Regions from separate parts of the Paenibacillus sp. PK3_47 genome, predicted to be linked through region 2. Evidence: riboswitches for the same ligand, from Rfam matches in the RefSeq annotation. Region 2 holds a riboswitch; the other holds the start of a gene.

Region 1 (8,055 bases), 2.0 Mb from region 2:
GTCCGCGAAGGAGGAGACAGCTGCTGCATTTTGCTGCAGTGTATAGCCGCTGGCGGTGATGGCACGGTGAAGAAGAACGGCCATATCCTGGCGGGTCAGAAGATCATGGGTGCCGAAGGTGACACTGTTCCGGCCCTGTACAATGCCGAGCTTCTCGGCTGACGCCACGGCGCTGTAATACCAGGAGCCTTTCTTGACGTCAGTAAATCTGCTTACTGCATCAGGATCGGCAAGATCCAGGAATTTCACCAGCATTTGTGTAAATTCGGCTCTGGTTAATTTCCCGTCCGGATCATATTGTCCGGCACCTTTGCCGACAACAACACCCCGGGCGGCAATGGCACGGATGGCGTCACCTTTTGCCGCCGGCAGAGCTTGAATATCAATGAAGTTCACGCTTGCATGAACCACAGCATATTTGCTGAAATGCTCCGGCTGGAACACCAGCTGTCCTGCCTGTGCATCATACAAGCCGTTCATGGCAATTTCCAGTCCGTTGTCCACATTGTAGGCTACAACCTGGCTGGCTTGTTCGCCGGCTTGCAGCTTGTACGGGAGCTTCACCGTCACCGGCAGTCCTGACCATCTTACAGCAGCGTTGTCTACTGTCAGATTCAGATCATAGACAGGAGTGCTTCCCAGCACGGCACGGATTCCGGCGGACAGCCCTTCAGCGGTAGTAACGGCCACACCGACAGACAGCTTCTGCGCGCCTTTGCCGAACAGCTCCTTCAGCAGCGACTGATCCAGTTCAACCGTGGTGCCAAGCACCTCCAGCGACACGGACTGGACAGCTGCGGCATCCAAAGTCCGGATCCAGTCCCCGGACAGCTCTACAGCAACGTTTTGGCGGCCGGCCGGTACATCGACCGGAATGGTGATTTTACCGTCCGACACCTTGCTGGCAGCCGCATTTAGAGCTTCCTGCGTCAGAGGAACTGTTACTGCAGCCGCATTGGAACCGGAAATGACTCCGGCAGTGCCTGTCCCGGAACCTGGCAGCGAAGAACCGGGCTGCGTTCCGGGATTTGTACCAGGATTAGTTCCCGGATTCGTGCCAGGGTCTGTTCCAGGATCCGGCGTATCTCCGCCGTCACGCACTTCAACCGGATACTTCGCTGCAATTCTGCCATCAATGGACTGTACGCTGATCTCGGTCTGGCCTGCTTTTACCGCCGTTACATCGAATTCAGTCCTTCCGGTTTCCGCAGAGTAAGTGACATTGCTGACGGTAGCAATGCTTTCGTCAGCAGAAGCAACCTGGAGTTTTTTGAAGGATGCGTTATCCGGTTTAACCACTGCAGTTACCTTGTCCGTCTGGCCAACCGACAGCTTTCCATCAGTGCTGCCTGACAGCTGAATGCTTTCGGAGAAGGTTTGATGCTGCACATTGGACAGCAAAGCCGTCAAATAAGTCAGCGGCGAATTGTAATTCAGCGCCTGCTCATTGCTCTCCCAGTCTACGGTAGCCTGGTTGTAGGCTTTGGCAGAGAAGTTGAACTTGCCGTTATTGTTCGGGCCTCCAGGCATATAACCGTTAGGCATCTCTGTAATAAAGTCTCGCATGTAAATCTCATGGTGGGTAATGCGCACGCGGTTTTCGCCATGTCCCGTAATAAAGCTCAGCTGCATCGGGTTAATGCCGAGCAGGTAGTTCAGGTTGCCGCTTGCCACCTGGATGCTGCGTTCGTCATATTCGCCGATAATACGGCTGCCGATATCGAGACTGACCGGTACACTCGCCACGTTGGAATTGGCGCCCCAGTAGAATCCTTTGTCAGTAGAGTTGCGCCATACCGCCCCCTCAGTGGCTGTTTCAATGACTTTGTTTTGCCATTCCTTATATTTAGGCACAAACCATGCCTTAACCTCTTCACTCGGAGCAGCGCTGCTCAGATAGTGATAGAAGGCGATCAGCTCCATACTTCCGATCCCGTGGGAGAAATCAGCCGTTTCGAATTTGGATTCAAAGGACTCGTAATTCGCTGTTACAAAATCATTATACTGTGCCCCGCCTGTAGCTCTGTACAAGGCTGCCGCCGCATAGAAACGGTCATTCAGATCCTCGTTGTCATTGTAAGGGCCGTCCGGCTGGGCGATGAATTCAGGATGTGCCGCCAGATAGTCCCAGCCTCTGACTGCAGAAGCAAGCAGGGTATCCGCATAATCCGCCAGTCCAGGCACATCTTTGAATACATTATAGGCATGTGCCAGTGCACCGACCGTGGTAGCGGTTTGTGAAGTCGGAATCACGCTTGTCTCTCCCGTGCCGTCCATGATGAAGCGTTTAGGCTGAGGCTCGCGGATGACGTAGGCGTAGAATCCGCCAGTCGCCTCGTCCTGCATCTTCAGGAAGAAATCGGTTTCAACCTTGATTTCGTCGATCAGATCGGGAATGCCGTTGCCGCTCTCCGGAATATTCAGCTGACCGTCGGAGAACTCTTGCGGGAAAGTCTCATAAGCCCAGAGCAAATCCGATACGGCCGTTGCCGCAGCGGTTACATATTTACCGGTATCTCCGGCATCCCACCAGCCGCCGGAAACATCCTTCGTCCGCGCGGGATCAGACTGGAAAGGGAGATCGGCGTCAATTTTATGAAGCCCTGTACGGGCAAATTCTCCGGCGTGCTCAGGGAGCAGATCGTCGTTGGCTCTCTGATAATAGAAGAACCTTTGAACGTCTGTCAGCAGGCTGTCATAGACATCCGCTCCGATTTCAAACGGCACGGAAGGCTCATCTACTCCGTCAACAGTAATATAATATTCACCGTTTTCGTTCAGTGCGGAGAAGTCGGCCTTCAGCACCTTTTCGCCGGACAGCTCATCATAAGCGGCCACAAGCGAGAGCGTGCCGGAATAAGCGATACTGCCATCCGAAGTACGCTTAACCTGGAAAGGAGTGCCGGCAACAGCGGACAGCTCGTTGTAATAACCGCTCACATGGGCATATTTCTCGCCGTAGTTCAGATATCCGACCTGATTGACTTTGACCGGAGCGTAGCTTCTTTCCGTATCCGGCGAGGTGACTTTGATGTTGCTGATCCAGAACGTGATAGGCGTATCGTTACCGGAAATTTTCAGTAATTGTATTTTACTTTCATCAAACAGCGGGTCACTGGCGAAAATATCCTTTAGTGGAATCGATACATGCTGCCACTCGGTCGTTACTTCCGTGTAAGCGCCAACATTAACTTGTGCATCAATATTGGTTTCTTCCGGAACATCTTTGTCTGTGAAAAAGCCGCCGTTACCGTCGGGTCTTTCATGAACAACGTCGCGGAATCCGATTTGAAAATTCTCTCCGCCCTGTGCACCGAGTACGTCAAATTCCAGCGTTCCGCCTTCATAGGCACTGAAATCAAAAGACTGCCAGCCATTGACAACCAGTTGATCCGCCCACCAGCCGCTGGTGGTTATTTTGCGGGCCTGCTTCTCCTGATACACTTCCTCAGTCACTGTTGTGCCGAAACCCCAGCCGTTATCCTTGATTTCGATATCCCGGAGCTTGTTCCAGTGTTCCCCTCCCGGAGGAAGGTAATTGACTTCAGAAATCTGTTCGGCCGAAGCCAGTGATGCCGGTACTGCCATCGAAAAAGCGGTTGCAAAACTTAAAAGAACTACAGATGCTTTTTTGGTACGAGTAATTTTCTTTGTCCGCAAAATTGTAACCCCTTTCATCGTTTTGTATAATGCTACCAAGTTCATTCTGGAAAAAATACATCCAAAATTAGCTATCTTTTCATATGATTTTTTTACCTTTTGACCGGAATGAAATGGAAAGAGACTTTTTTCACAGATAGATACTCACACCGCAGGTAATATGTTAGAATATCTGAACAGCATTACAGCTTCACTAATTACATAATTCACAGGCTATGATTGCTATGGATCACACTATAGCAGGAGCAGCTTCTGGAGAGACTGCGGATTTTTCGCGGCGCCGAAGGGTTCACAATCTCAGGCAAAAGGACAGAAGAGTACAGAATAAAGATTTGTCATGCTGATCACAGTCAGCGGGGCAGGTTTATTATTTTGTATTCTTTGGTACCGGGAGATTGGATGATATCCAATCTCTTTTTTTTATGTTTTTTAGGCAGTGTACTTATTAAGGGGGAACTTAAGCATGGCACAGACAGAGTTAAAAAGAGAGCTGGCTAACCGGCATGTCCAGCTGATTGCAATCGGCGGCACCATCGGTACGGGATTATTCCTGGGATCGGGAAAAGCGATTCAGCAGGCCGGACCCTCCATCATGTTCACGTATCTGATCGTGGGGATCGCCGTATTTTTTGTAATGAGGGCACTGGGTGAGCTTCTGCTCTCCAAAGCGGGCTATCAGTCCTTTACGGATATCGCCGAGGATTATCTCGGTCCCCGGGCTGCGTTCATTACCGGCTGGACGTACTGGTTCTGCTGGATTATGACGGCGATGGCCGATGTGATTGCGGTTGGCGTGTATGTGCAGTACTGGTTTGATATTCCGCATTGGGTACCGGCCGTGATCTGCCTGATTATTTTACTCGGGCTTAATCTACTGACCGTCAAAAATTTCGGGGAGCTTGAATTCTGGTTTGCGCTGATCAAGGTGGTCACGATTCTTGCGCTGATCGGCATAGGGGTTGTTTTGCTGATTATAGGGTTCAAGACAGATGCAGGCTCGGTGACGGTCCGCAATTTATGGGAGCATGGAGGGATTTTCCCGAACGGTGTGACAGGCTTTTTATTTTCCTTCCAGATGGTCGTATTCGCTTATGTCGGGGTGGAGTTAGTTGGGGTATCGGCAGCTGAAACTGCAGACCCGGAGAAAAATATCCCTTCGGCGATCAACAAAATTCCGTTGCGGATTCTGTTCTTCTACGTCGGCGCGCTGTTCGTCCTGCTGTGCATTAATCCGTGGACCCAGCTCAGTCCGGCCGAAAGCCCGTTTGTACGGACCTTCAGTCTGGTAGGGATTCCGCTTGCTGCGGGGATTATTAACTTTGTCGTCTTGACCTCGGCGGCTTCGGCCTGCAACAGCGGAATGTTCTCGACGAGCCGGATACTGTATAATCTGAGCCGGAAGGATCAGGCGTCTGCACATTTTGCCAAGCTGAATAAAAACCATGTACCCGGCAACTCGCTGTTCATCTCTACGCTGGTTATTTCCGCCGGTGCGCTTTTGAGCAAGCTTATTCCGGAGCAGGCTTTTGGCATCGTAACCACCATCAGTGCAATTTGCTTCATATGGGTGTGGGGCGTCGTCCTCGTGTGCCATATCAAATATAAGAAAACCCGCCCGGATTTGCAGGCCAAATCCAAGTTCAAGGCACCTTTTACACCTGCAGTAAATTATATCGTACTTGCACTGTTCGCAGCGATTCTCGTAATTATGCTGATTGCTGAAGATACGCGTCCGGCGTTGTTGTTTACCCCGTTATGGTTTATCCTTTTATTTGTCCTGTATCCTCTGAATAAAAAGAAAAAGGACAGCGACAATAAAATTAACCATACCGAATCTTCCTTCCGTTAGGGACAGGACAACAAGCAGCAGGAGGGACAGTAGAATGGCTAAAACAATCGTAGAGAAGTTAAACCTGCATAAATTCAATAAGGCTGCTGTATTGTACACGCCCGAGGGTGAGGATAGTTTAGCGGAATTGACGGACTATGACACCGGGTTAACGGATGGTCCTTATGATCTCATTTTTGCGTATGTGCTTACTATGGAATCGCTCCAGGAGCTTGTGCAGACAGTGATTGAGCAGGGCTATCTTAATAAGGGAGGCTATTTGTACGCGGCTTATCCCAAAAAGGGCAACAAGGTGTATCCCGGCTATATTCACAGGGACAGCCTGTTTGCCGGAGTAGGAGCAGGTGAGGACGGCTATATCGGAACAAGCAGCCTGAAGTTTGCCCGGATGGTCGGCCTGAACGATGTGTTTACCGTTGTCGGATTCAAAGAGGAAGCCCGGAAGAACACTGCTGCATCATCCAGGCCAAGCCAGCGTGTAGATGATTATACGGCGAAGATCCCTGATGTAGAAAATGATCTGCAGGACAGCCCGGAGGCACTGGCCCTGTACCAGTCGCTTACTCCCGGCTATAAGAAGGACTGGGCCCGTTACGTGTACAGCGCCGTGCAGGAGGAAACCAGGGAGAAGCGGCGGGCAGAGATGAAGAGCATTCTGGGTCAAGGCTACAAAACCATGAATATCTATAGAAGAGAAAATCCTTAAGGTCCGGGAGAATCCTCCGCTGGGAAGGAGCAGCGGGCCGCTGTCACAAGTGCCCGCTGCAGTCTCCGGCAGCAGGAATGCTCAAGGTAACCTTTGCACCGCCTGAGGGTCCCGCATTCTCCAAGGTCAGCGTTCCGCCATGGTGCTGTGCAGCGGATTCGGCAATATACAGGCCCATTCCGTGATGGCTGCCGGAGCTCCGGCTCTGGTCACCCATGTAGAACTGGACTGCAGCTTCTTTCAGCTCGGCAGGAGAGAAGCCGCGGCCCGTATCCGTAACTGTGAAATGAACATAGTCTGCATCCCTCCGTATAAGTAAGGTTACGCTTCCCTGCGGGGGCGTATGCTCTACACCATTTGCCAATATATTTATAATTCCCCGCTGCAGCAGCTCCTTGTCCATCCGTATCCATTCCGGAATATCTTCATCTCCGCGGACCCCGGTACTCAGCTCTTTGCCGGTGGAAAGCGCCCTCAGCTGATGCTCCAATTCTCCTGCGAAATTTTTAAGGTTAACCGGCGATTGCTGCCGCACTGCGGATGACTGCAGGCTGGACAGATCAATAACCTCCTGTACGAAGGCTTCGATATCCTCTGCGCTTTTGAGAATGAACCCGTTATACTCCCGCTGGGTCTCATCCTGGCTTGTCTCCTGCAGCAGCTCTGCATTCCCTCTGATGATCGTAAGCGGAGTTTTGATATCATGGGCCAATGCAGAAATCTGCTCTCTGCGGGAGCGTTCCAGCTCCCACTGCTGCTTCAGCGAAGTCTGCAGGGCATCCTTCATCTGTTCCAGCGAGGCCAGCACATCATCGATCTCCCGGATACCGCTTGGTTCAACGGTGAACTCGAGATTTTCCCGCCGGATATTCCCGGTAGCCTCCTGGAGACCGGCCAGTTTCCCGGTGAGTTTACGGCCGAACCGGGCAGCAAGCAGCGCTGCCTGAAGCAGAATGCCAATAATGAAGAGCAGCACGCCCAGCAGCTGCGGATTCGGCAGAATGCTGCGCAGCAGGGGGGAGGCATATTGCGGCGTTAAGGTATACCGGAAGATCCAGAGCTCCTCTCCGTGCTGAGCGGCGGTATAGAAGTCAGAGTCCCGGTTCTTTCCCTGCGCTATAAGCTCCCGGGCATGAAGGGCCTCGGCCGTGGACAGATTGCCGTAGAGCAGTCTGCCGTCCTGGCTGAACACGGCATTATCCGGCAGTTTTGGAATGCTGTCCGGTGTAATTGGGCTGCCGGAGGCAAGTTTGTCCTTAAAGGCTTCAATCTCATTCTCCGCATAGTTGGCAGGCAGTACAATATTGGCCGAAAAAGCCAGCGTAAACAAACCCAGGAATGCTACCACCAGCACAATCGTACCCATGCTCAGGAACAGGAGATATTGCAGGAAAAAGGTGCGCAGACGTACAGTTTTGCTTTGTTTTACAGCTTCCACTTGTATCCAATCCCCCAGATCGTCTCAATAGCTTCTATGTCCCATTTGTTCAGCTTGGCGCGGATGTTTTTGATATGCTCTGTAATAGCGCTGGCGTCACTGTCCCCCTCCAGTCCAAAGACCCTTTCATAAATCTGCTCCTTGGAAAACACCTGCCCCCGGCTGCGCGCCAGAAACTCACAAATTTCATATTCGCTTTTGGTCAGCGGTATTTTGTTGTCATGGACATGGAGCTCTTTGCCCGAAAGGTTGAAGACCACATTGTCCAGGTACAGGACATTCCGCCGTTCCCTTGCTTCACGTCTGAGATGGGCGCCGATCCGGGCCCGCAGGGCACCGATGCCGAACGGCTTTAGAATATAATCGTCTGCGCCCAGTCCCAGGCCGTACATAAGATCGCTC
Region 2 (8,055 bases):
CCGGCTGACCACCTCACTGGCAGTATGTTCGTAGCGGTCAAATGAAATGGAGAATTCCAGCTCGTTCAGCAGCGCAAGCTTCATGCCGGGGGTCTGCATCAACTGTTCATAAAGCTCCGGCATGGGCGCCGCCACCTGGAAGAAAATGATCCGGTTTCTGGCAAAACGCGCTTTGACCTCACTCAAGCTGCCGTCATAAATAATCGACCCGTGGTCGATAATGATCAGCCGTTTGCATAAATCTTCGATGTCCCCCAGATCATGGGTAGTCAGCATGACGGTCGTCTGCTGTTCCTGGTTGATTTTTTTGATAAATTCGCGGATTTTTTGCTTTACCGATACGTCCAGTCCGATGGTAGGCTCGTCCAGATACAGAATCGGCGGGTTATGTAATAAGGCGGCAGCCAGATCCGCACGCATGCGCTGGCCGAGGGATAGCTTGCGCGCGGACAAATGAAGGAACTCATTCATGCCGAGCAGCTCGATAAACTGGTCCAGATTCTTTTTATAAAGGGGATCCGGGATCTGGTAAATATCCTTCAGCAGCGAAAAAGACTCCACAATCGGGATATCCCACCACAGCTGGGTGCGCTGACCGAAAACCGCGCCGATCTGGGCGGCATTCTCCATTCTTTTCCGGTAAGGGTTGATACCGTTTACAGAAATCGTACCCGAGGTGGGCATCAGGATGCCTGTCAGCATTTTGATCGTAGTGGATTTGCCGGCTCCGTTCGGTCCTACATAGGCTACCGTCTCCCCGGCTTCAATACTGAGATTCAGCGGCTTCACCGCCATCTTCTCCTTATGCTTCGGTACCAGCAGATGCTTGACCGCCCCCTTAAGGCCGGGCTCCTTCACCGCCTGCATGAAAGACTTGGACAACCCTCTGGCTTCAATGATACTCAAGGTGAATCCTCCTTCACTGCTGCATTTTGATAAAATACATGTTCCGTTAATATAGCACTGGTGGAATGTCGAAAACTATCGGATTATAGCGGCAGGTGAAAAAGTTTATGGAATTATGGCGGGAAGAGGAAAGCGGCTGTCCCAGGATTATAATCAGACCGGGCAGCCGCTGAATTCATTCGGTTCTATTCTTTGTGGAATGATTCCGGAAATAGAAATACATCAATAAAAGCACCAATACAATGAACAACGAAAACCATTCAACGGTATGACTTCTAAAAAAAGAATAAATCAAGTTTAGTAGATGGACTGCGAATACAAAAAGAATCAAAACTCCCCAATAGCTTTTTTTCATAAACGGCAGGCTCCTATACACTTTATTCGGATAGATTCTGCGAAGAAGAAAGCTCTAACCCTAGGAATTCTACAAGGAGATCTCTTAGAAAGGAATGTCAAGCTATAGGTATTTACATATCCGGTTCTTTGTGATTCCGAAATCTTGAAATTCTCCACTCAGAATGCTATCCTTTTTCAATAGTGTAAATAATGGAAGTGAGGAGGGGCCTGACTTGACCGCAACTTATGATCAGCCGAAAGTATGGTATTCGCCTGAAGATCTGGAAAAGGAACAGCTGGATTCTTTCTTTTCACCGGGTAAAGCCAAACCTTCAGCAGACTGCGAGGAAACGAAAACGCCCTCATTTTCGAACGCGGGGCAGAAATCTGTATATCATAAGGCAATGATAACTTCTTTACATAAAGAGCTGCTTAAGATCAGAAAATACATATCGATAGACTTTGCGTTTTTTTTGACAGATGAGGCGGCGAGGATTATTGATTTACAGCTTTCCTCCCCGGCTATTCAAGAAGAATTCGACCGGGCAGGGTTAAGAGTCGGCATGAGTCTGGCCAAACAAAACCTGGGAATGAACGCTGTCTCGCTGGCGGCCGAGCTTAATTCCATAGCTGTAGTTAAAGGGAAGGAGCATAGCAGTCCTTTATTTTTTGACTGGAACTGCGTATGTTCACCGCTCTATTCAGATGGTGTTATCCAAGGGTATGTGGATATTTCCTTTTATAATGGGCAGCAGATCGAATTAGCCATCCCGCTGATGCGGCAGATCGCAGAGAATGTAGGCGGCAAGTGGATGCGTAGCCATCCGGAATTACAGCTGCTTCAGCTGGAAAACCATTTTGAAAAGTACAGTCTGACCGGGAGAGAGAGGGATGTAGCGCAAATGTGGCTGGCAGAAAAAAGCGCGCTGTACATTTCCAACGAGTTAGGCATTAGCGAAGGTACGGTAAGGAATGTGGTGAAGAGCATGTATAACAAAATGAAGGTGACGGACCGCTGGCAGTTCATCAAGAAGCTCACGCCGGATCCCGCCAATAAATAGACGACTTTATATAAGGAAAAAAGGAGCCCCGCAGTGCAGAATGCAGCTGAGGCTCCTTTCTTATAATCAGGGAATTCAGGGGATTAACCGCAGGAGCAGTTCAGCACCGGCTTCCGGGCGGCCTGCGTCTCATCGAGACGGCTGATGTCTGTTGTATGCGGGGCATTAATGACAATCTCCGGTGTCTCCTCGGCTTCCTTGACGATCCGGATCATTGTTTCGATAAAGCCGTCCAGCGTCTCCTTGCTTTCGGTTTCGGTCGGCTCGATCATCATGCACTCCTCCACGGTCAGCGGGAAGTAGACGGTAGGCGGATGATAGCCGAAGTCGAGCAGCCGTTTGGCTACGTCGAGGGTACGCACACCGTACTGCCTCAGATTCCGGCCGGACATGACGAACTCGTGCTTGCAGACGCCGGGATACGGGATTTCAAAATACGGCGCCAGCCGGTGCATCATATAATTGGCGTTAAGCACCGCATTCTCCGACACCTCACGCAGGCCGTCCGGCCCGTAAGTGCGGATATAAGCGTAGGCGCGGACGAGAATCCCGAAGTTGCCGTAAAAGGCTTTGACACGCCCGATCGATTCCGGGCCGCCGTAGTCCAGCGAGAAGCTGTTGTCTTCATTCCGGACGACCGCCGGTTGCGGCAGGAACGGAACCAGCTTCGCTTTCACGCCGACAGGTCCTGCTCCCGGGCCGCCGCCGCCGTGCGGGGTGCTCATCGTCTTGTGCAGATTCAGATGCACGACATCGAAGCCCATGTCGCCCGGGCGGGTAATGCCCATGATCGCATTGGAGTTCGCTCCGTCATAGTAGAGCAGCCCGCCGGCCTCGTGGACAATTTCAGCGATCTCCACGATTTGCGTTTCGAACAAGCCGAGTGTGCTCGGATTGGTCAGCATGAGCGCGGCGGTGTCGCTGCCGACCGCCGCCTTCAGCACCTCCAGATCGACCATGCCTTTGGCATTGGACGGGATCGTTACGGTTTCAAGGCCCGCCGCAGCTGCACTGGCCGGGTTGGTGCCGTGCGAGGAATCGGGCACGATGACCTTCGTGCGGGTCTCGCCGCGGCTCTCGTGGTAGGCGCGGATCATCATGAGGCCGGTCCATTCGCCGTGGGCGCCGGCGGCCGGCTGCAGGGAGACGGCGTCCATGCCGGTCAGGGCGGCGAGGTCTTTTTGCAGGGTGTACATCAGCTCAAGCGCACCCTGGATGCTCTCTTCGGGCTGATAGGGGTGAATCTTGGCCAATCCGGGGAAGCGGGCGACATCTTCATTGATCTTCGGATTATATTTCATCGTACAGGAGCCGAGCGGATAAAAGCCGTTATCCACGCCAAAGTTGCGGCGGGAGAGCGCGGTGTAATGCCGGATGACATCGACTTCCGACACCTCGGGAAGCAGGACCGGTTCACTGCGCAGCAGATTCTGCGGGATCAGGGCGCCGATGTTCTCATTTGCGGGGACATCGCATGCCGGCAGGGAGTAGGCGGAGCGGCCCGGGCGGCTAAGCTCAAAGATCAGACTTTGTTCGGGTTTCATAGACAGCCCTCCAGTACGCTCGCAAATTGGTCAATTTCCTCTTTGCTTCTTTTCTCAGTGACAGCCACCAGCATGTGTCCGGCCAGCTCCGGATAATCACGGCCGAGATCATATCCGCCAAGATAACCTTCCTTCACAAGCCTTGAATTAATCTCACTGACACTGCTGCCTTCCGGCAGCTTCAGCACAAATTCGTTAAAGAATGGAGCGGTGAATGCAGGGACAGCACCTGTGATTTCTCCAAGCTTGCCTGCGGCATAATGGCTCTTGCGGATGTTCAGCTCACCAACCTCACGCATGCCTTCCTTGCCCATCACGGACAGATATACAGAGGCGCACAGCGCCAGGAGCGCCTGGTTGGAGCAGATGTTCGAGGTCGCCTTCTCGCGGCGGATATGCTGCTCGCGGGCCTGGAGCGTCAGCACGAAGCCGCGTTTGCCGCTGCGGTCCACGGTCTGGCCGACAATCCGGCCGGGCATTTTGCGCATCAGCGGCTCTGCTACGGCGAAGAAGCCGCAGGTAGGGCCGCCGAACGAAGCGGGTATGCCGAGCGGCTGGGCATCGCCGACTACGATGTCGGCGCCGAGCTTGCCCGGCGCTTCCAGCACGCCGAGTGACAGCGGGTTGGCGCTGACGACGAACAGGCCTTTGACGGCATGGATCAGCGGAGCAATGCCGCCGAGATCCTCGATGGCGCCGAAGAAGTTCGGCGACTGCACCAGAACGGCAGCTGTATCGCTGTCGATGGCTTCAGCCAGTTTCGCCTGGTCGGTGACGCCGTCTTTGTAGTCAATTTCAACGACGTCGAGGCCCCAGGCTCCGGCAGAGGTGCGGAGCACCTGGCGGGCTTCCGGGTGAACCGTGCGGGAGACGATCAGCTTTTTGCGTTTGGTAGCGCCTGCTGCCAGAACTGCCGCTTCCGAGAAGGCGGTGGCACCATCGTACATGCTGGCATTAGCCACTTTCATGCCGGTCAGCTCACAGATATAGGACTGGAATTCGAAGATCGCCTGCAGCTCGCCCTGGCTGATCTCCGGCTGATAAGGGGTATACGCAGTATAAAATTCCGAACGGGAAATGACATGGTTAATGACTACGGGGATATGATGGTCATAGAGGCCTGCTCCGAGAAAGCTGGTGTGGCTGTCAAAGCTGGCATTGCGGTCGGCCAGCTCCTTCATATGGCGCAGCAGCGCGTATTCATCCATAGCTTCCGACATCGGCAGCGTTCCCTGATAGCGGACAGCCTGCGGAATGTCGGCGAATAGTTCTTCCATGGACCGGATTCCGACGGCCTCCATCATCTCCTGGCGGTCCTGTGCAGTCATCGGCAAATAACGGTGCTTCATTGCGGCTTCACTCCTTGGGTTCTTTTGTAGAACGGCGCTTTGACTACAGCTGCTTTCAGCTGCTTGCCGCGGATCTCCACGAATACCTCTGACCCTGTTTCACTGTAAGCTGCTTCAAGCAGCGCGAGCCCCAGATTGCGCTTCAGTGTCGGGGACTGTGTTCCGGTAGTGACTTCACCGATCTTCACGCCATCGGCGTAGACGGGATAGTGCGAGCGGGGAATGCCGCGGTCAATCATCTCAATGCCGACGAGACGGCGGGGCAGGCCGGCTTCCTTCTGCTTCAGCAGCGCCTCGCGGCCGATGAAGTTCCCTTTGTCCAGCTTCACGAAGAACTGGAGTCCTGCTTCGAGCGGCGTAATATCCGCCGACAGCTCCTGCCCGTACAGCGGCAGCCTGGCTTCGAAGCGCAGCGTGTCGCGCGCGCCGAGCCCGGCCGGCGTCAAGCCGTGCGGCGCACCTGCTGCCAGCAGGCCGTTCCACAGCGTGGCGGCAGCACTATGCGGAGCATACAGCTCGAAGCCGTCTTCGCCGGTATAACCGGTGCGGGAGAGCAGCACTTCTACGCCGCACACTACGGTTTTTTCGGTGAAGTGGAAAGGCTTCAGCGCGGTGACCGGTGCTGAGGTAACTTCAGCCAGAATTGTCTCTGCGAGAGGGCCCTGCAGTGCGAGCAGCAGTGTCTCCTCCGAGACATCTTTAAGGCTGACGCCGCCGAACTCCGCGGTAAGATGCTCCTGCAGCCACTGAAAATCTTTGTTGATGTTAGAGGCGTTGACGACAAGCATGTAACGCTCTTCTCCCAGACGGTAGACGAGCAGATCATCGACAACTCCGCCGTCCGGATAACAGAGCAGAGTGTATTGCGCGCTGCCATCTTCCAGCTTGCTGACATCGTTTGTTGTCATCTTTTGCAGGAAAGCTTCGGAGCCGGTGCCGGTCACCATGAACTCTCCCATATGCGATACATCGAACAGCCCCGCCTGACGGCGTACGGCCTCATGCTCCTTAACGATCCCTGTGAACTGTACCGGCAGCTCCCAGCCGCCAAAGTCGATGCATCTGGATTCCGGATAGGCGGAATACAAGTCATAAAACGGGGTTCTTTTCAAAGACTCCATGTCGTCACTCCCTAGAATGGGTTACTGGCTGGAATATCGGGCTTACGGCGGCAGCCATTGCCTTGGGCGGCCAGCGCTGTTGCAAATATAAAAAAAGGACAGGCGGAGGCCAAGTATGCGCGGGTGCGCATACCTGACCTTCCGCTCTGTCCTTTGTACCTGAGAGTTACCCTGCCCACTGATCCCGGCAGGTTTCCCCGTTGGTGACCGGTGCGCTGCAGCTGCAGCGTACGGGTGCTCTCCAGAGATGCGTCCGGCAAAGGTCCTTTTGCCTGAGAGATTCACCCGCGGGCTTACTCCTTCGGCGCTGTCCTCCAAGAGACAGTCTCTCCCTATGCCTTCATTCGCGTTCGTATGTTTTTGCTGTCTCCATTAAAACGGGTATACGTGTCACTGTCAACACAAAAAGTGCCAAAAAGCCGGTGAATTTAAATTTCTTGTCAGTTATATTGACATTGCGCCAGTGGATAACTTAGGCTATAACTAAATTTATATCACTCCAAATTGGGAAAAGAGGCGGCTGGAAATGAGTGAGGTGCTGGACAATCTGCACTACAGCGAAGAGCATGAATGGGCACAGCAGAGCGAAGGACGTACAGTACGTGTAGGTATTACGGATCATGCGCAGCATTTGCTGGGGGACATTGTGTTTGTCGAGTTCCCGGAAGTAGGCTCGGCCATTTCGGCAGGCGACAGCGTAGGCAGTATTGAATCGGTCAAGACAGTCTCTGAATTATATTCACCCGTGTCAGGAAAGGTTACAAAAATAAACGAGGCCCTGGAAGCCAGCCCGGAACTGATTAACGATGAGCCGTACGGCGGAGGATGGATTTTTGAGCTGGAGATTGACGGGGAATTTGCAGCTGCAGTATCGGGCTTGCTTGACGCTGCCGCCTACCGCGGGCTGGTAGGGGAATAACCCGGGTTATTGTGGATAATTGAAGGGCTGGGGAGAATAGGACTTTTGAGGCTGACCGGAAGTCCTGTTTCGTGTGGGTTTTTGAGCTGTGAAAAAGAGGGCTTCCGCTGCTGTCCGCATCTGAAGCCCTTTGGTTTAAGTTGGTTTAAGTATGGATTGGCGGGGAAAAGGCTGATTGAATGAAAATATGGTATTAGGGAAAGGGGCGGAGAGGAGGTCTGGAACAGTAGGAGTGAAAGCATCCACCTGAAAGTCACACCATCCCTAAAGAGAAAAACCCCTTGGTTCAATCGTTCAATCTATATAGCTGGAAATTCTCCTGCTAATTGCATGGTTTATGACGATTTAATAGCTTTAGATGGAATTTCTCCACCTATTTCTGTTCGATATCCGCTTTGGTGATGAAAACAGTAACTTTAGATGGAGATTTTCCAACTAAATCCTGGCGTTAGGCGTTTGGGATCAAATTAGATGGAGAAATTCCACTTAGGTTGGACAGTTCGTCCGGGAGTTCTTGGGCACCATTAGAGTCTCTTGGAATCTTTCGGAATCCCTCGGAATCTCCCGGAGTCACTCGGAATCCCTTGTTTACGGCGCTTCTTCATCCTGCAGCTGCCGCAGCACGATCAGTTCAACACGGCGGTTCTTTTGCTTGCCCTCATTGGTCGTATTGTCAGCGGCAGGGCGGGTATCGGCATAACCGGCATATTGAAAGTTATCCGGATCAAGCCCCTCGCTGTCGATGAAGAAGCGCAGAATGGACAGCGCCCGGGCACCTGACAGCTCCCAGTTGTCGTTGTAGCGGGACCCCGCTGACAC

What was found. Region 2 has a riboswitch for glycine ahead of gcvT (glycine cleavage system aminomethyltransferase GcvT). Riboswitches for the same ligand answer to the same signal wherever they lie in the genome.
Region 1: another riboswitch for glycine. It lies ahead of C2I18_RS18345 (amino acid permease); the one in region 2 lies ahead of gcvT (glycine cleavage system aminomethyltransferase GcvT).

Annotation. Positions count from the first base shown of each region.
Region 1 is NZ_CP026029.1:4,119,617-4,127,671, forward strand. Features, by position in the region: gene C2I18_RS18340 (glycoside hydrolase family 9 protein) at 1-3,588, opposite strand, end outside; glycine riboswitch at 3,903-3,983, shown strand; gene C2I18_RS18345 (amino acid permease) at 4,124-5,509, shown strand; gene C2I18_RS18350 (YdeI/OmpD-associated family protein) at 5,544-6,215, shown strand; gene C2I18_RS18355 (HAMP domain-containing sensor histidine kinase) at 6,259-7,653, opposite strand; gene C2I18_RS18360 (response regulator transcription factor) at 7,641-8,055, opposite strand, start outside.
Region 2 is NZ_CP026029.1:2,162,842-2,170,896, reverse strand. Features, by position in the region: gene C2I18_RS09825 (ABC transporter ATP-binding protein) at 1-906, opposite strand, end outside; gene C2I18_RS09820 (helix-turn-helix domain-containing protein) at 1,476-2,303, shown strand; gene gcvPB (aminomethyl-transferring glycine dehydrogenase subunit GcvPB) at 2,387-3,847, opposite strand; gene gcvPA (aminomethyl-transferring glycine dehydrogenase subunit GcvPA) at 3,844-5,196, opposite strand; gene gcvT (glycine cleavage system aminomethyltransferase GcvT) at 5,193-6,317, opposite strand; glycine riboswitch at 6,568-6,661, opposite strand; gene gcvH (glycine cleavage system protein GcvH) at 6,844-7,236, shown strand; gene C2I18_RS09795 (flagellar motor protein MotB) at 7,825-8,055, opposite strand, start outside.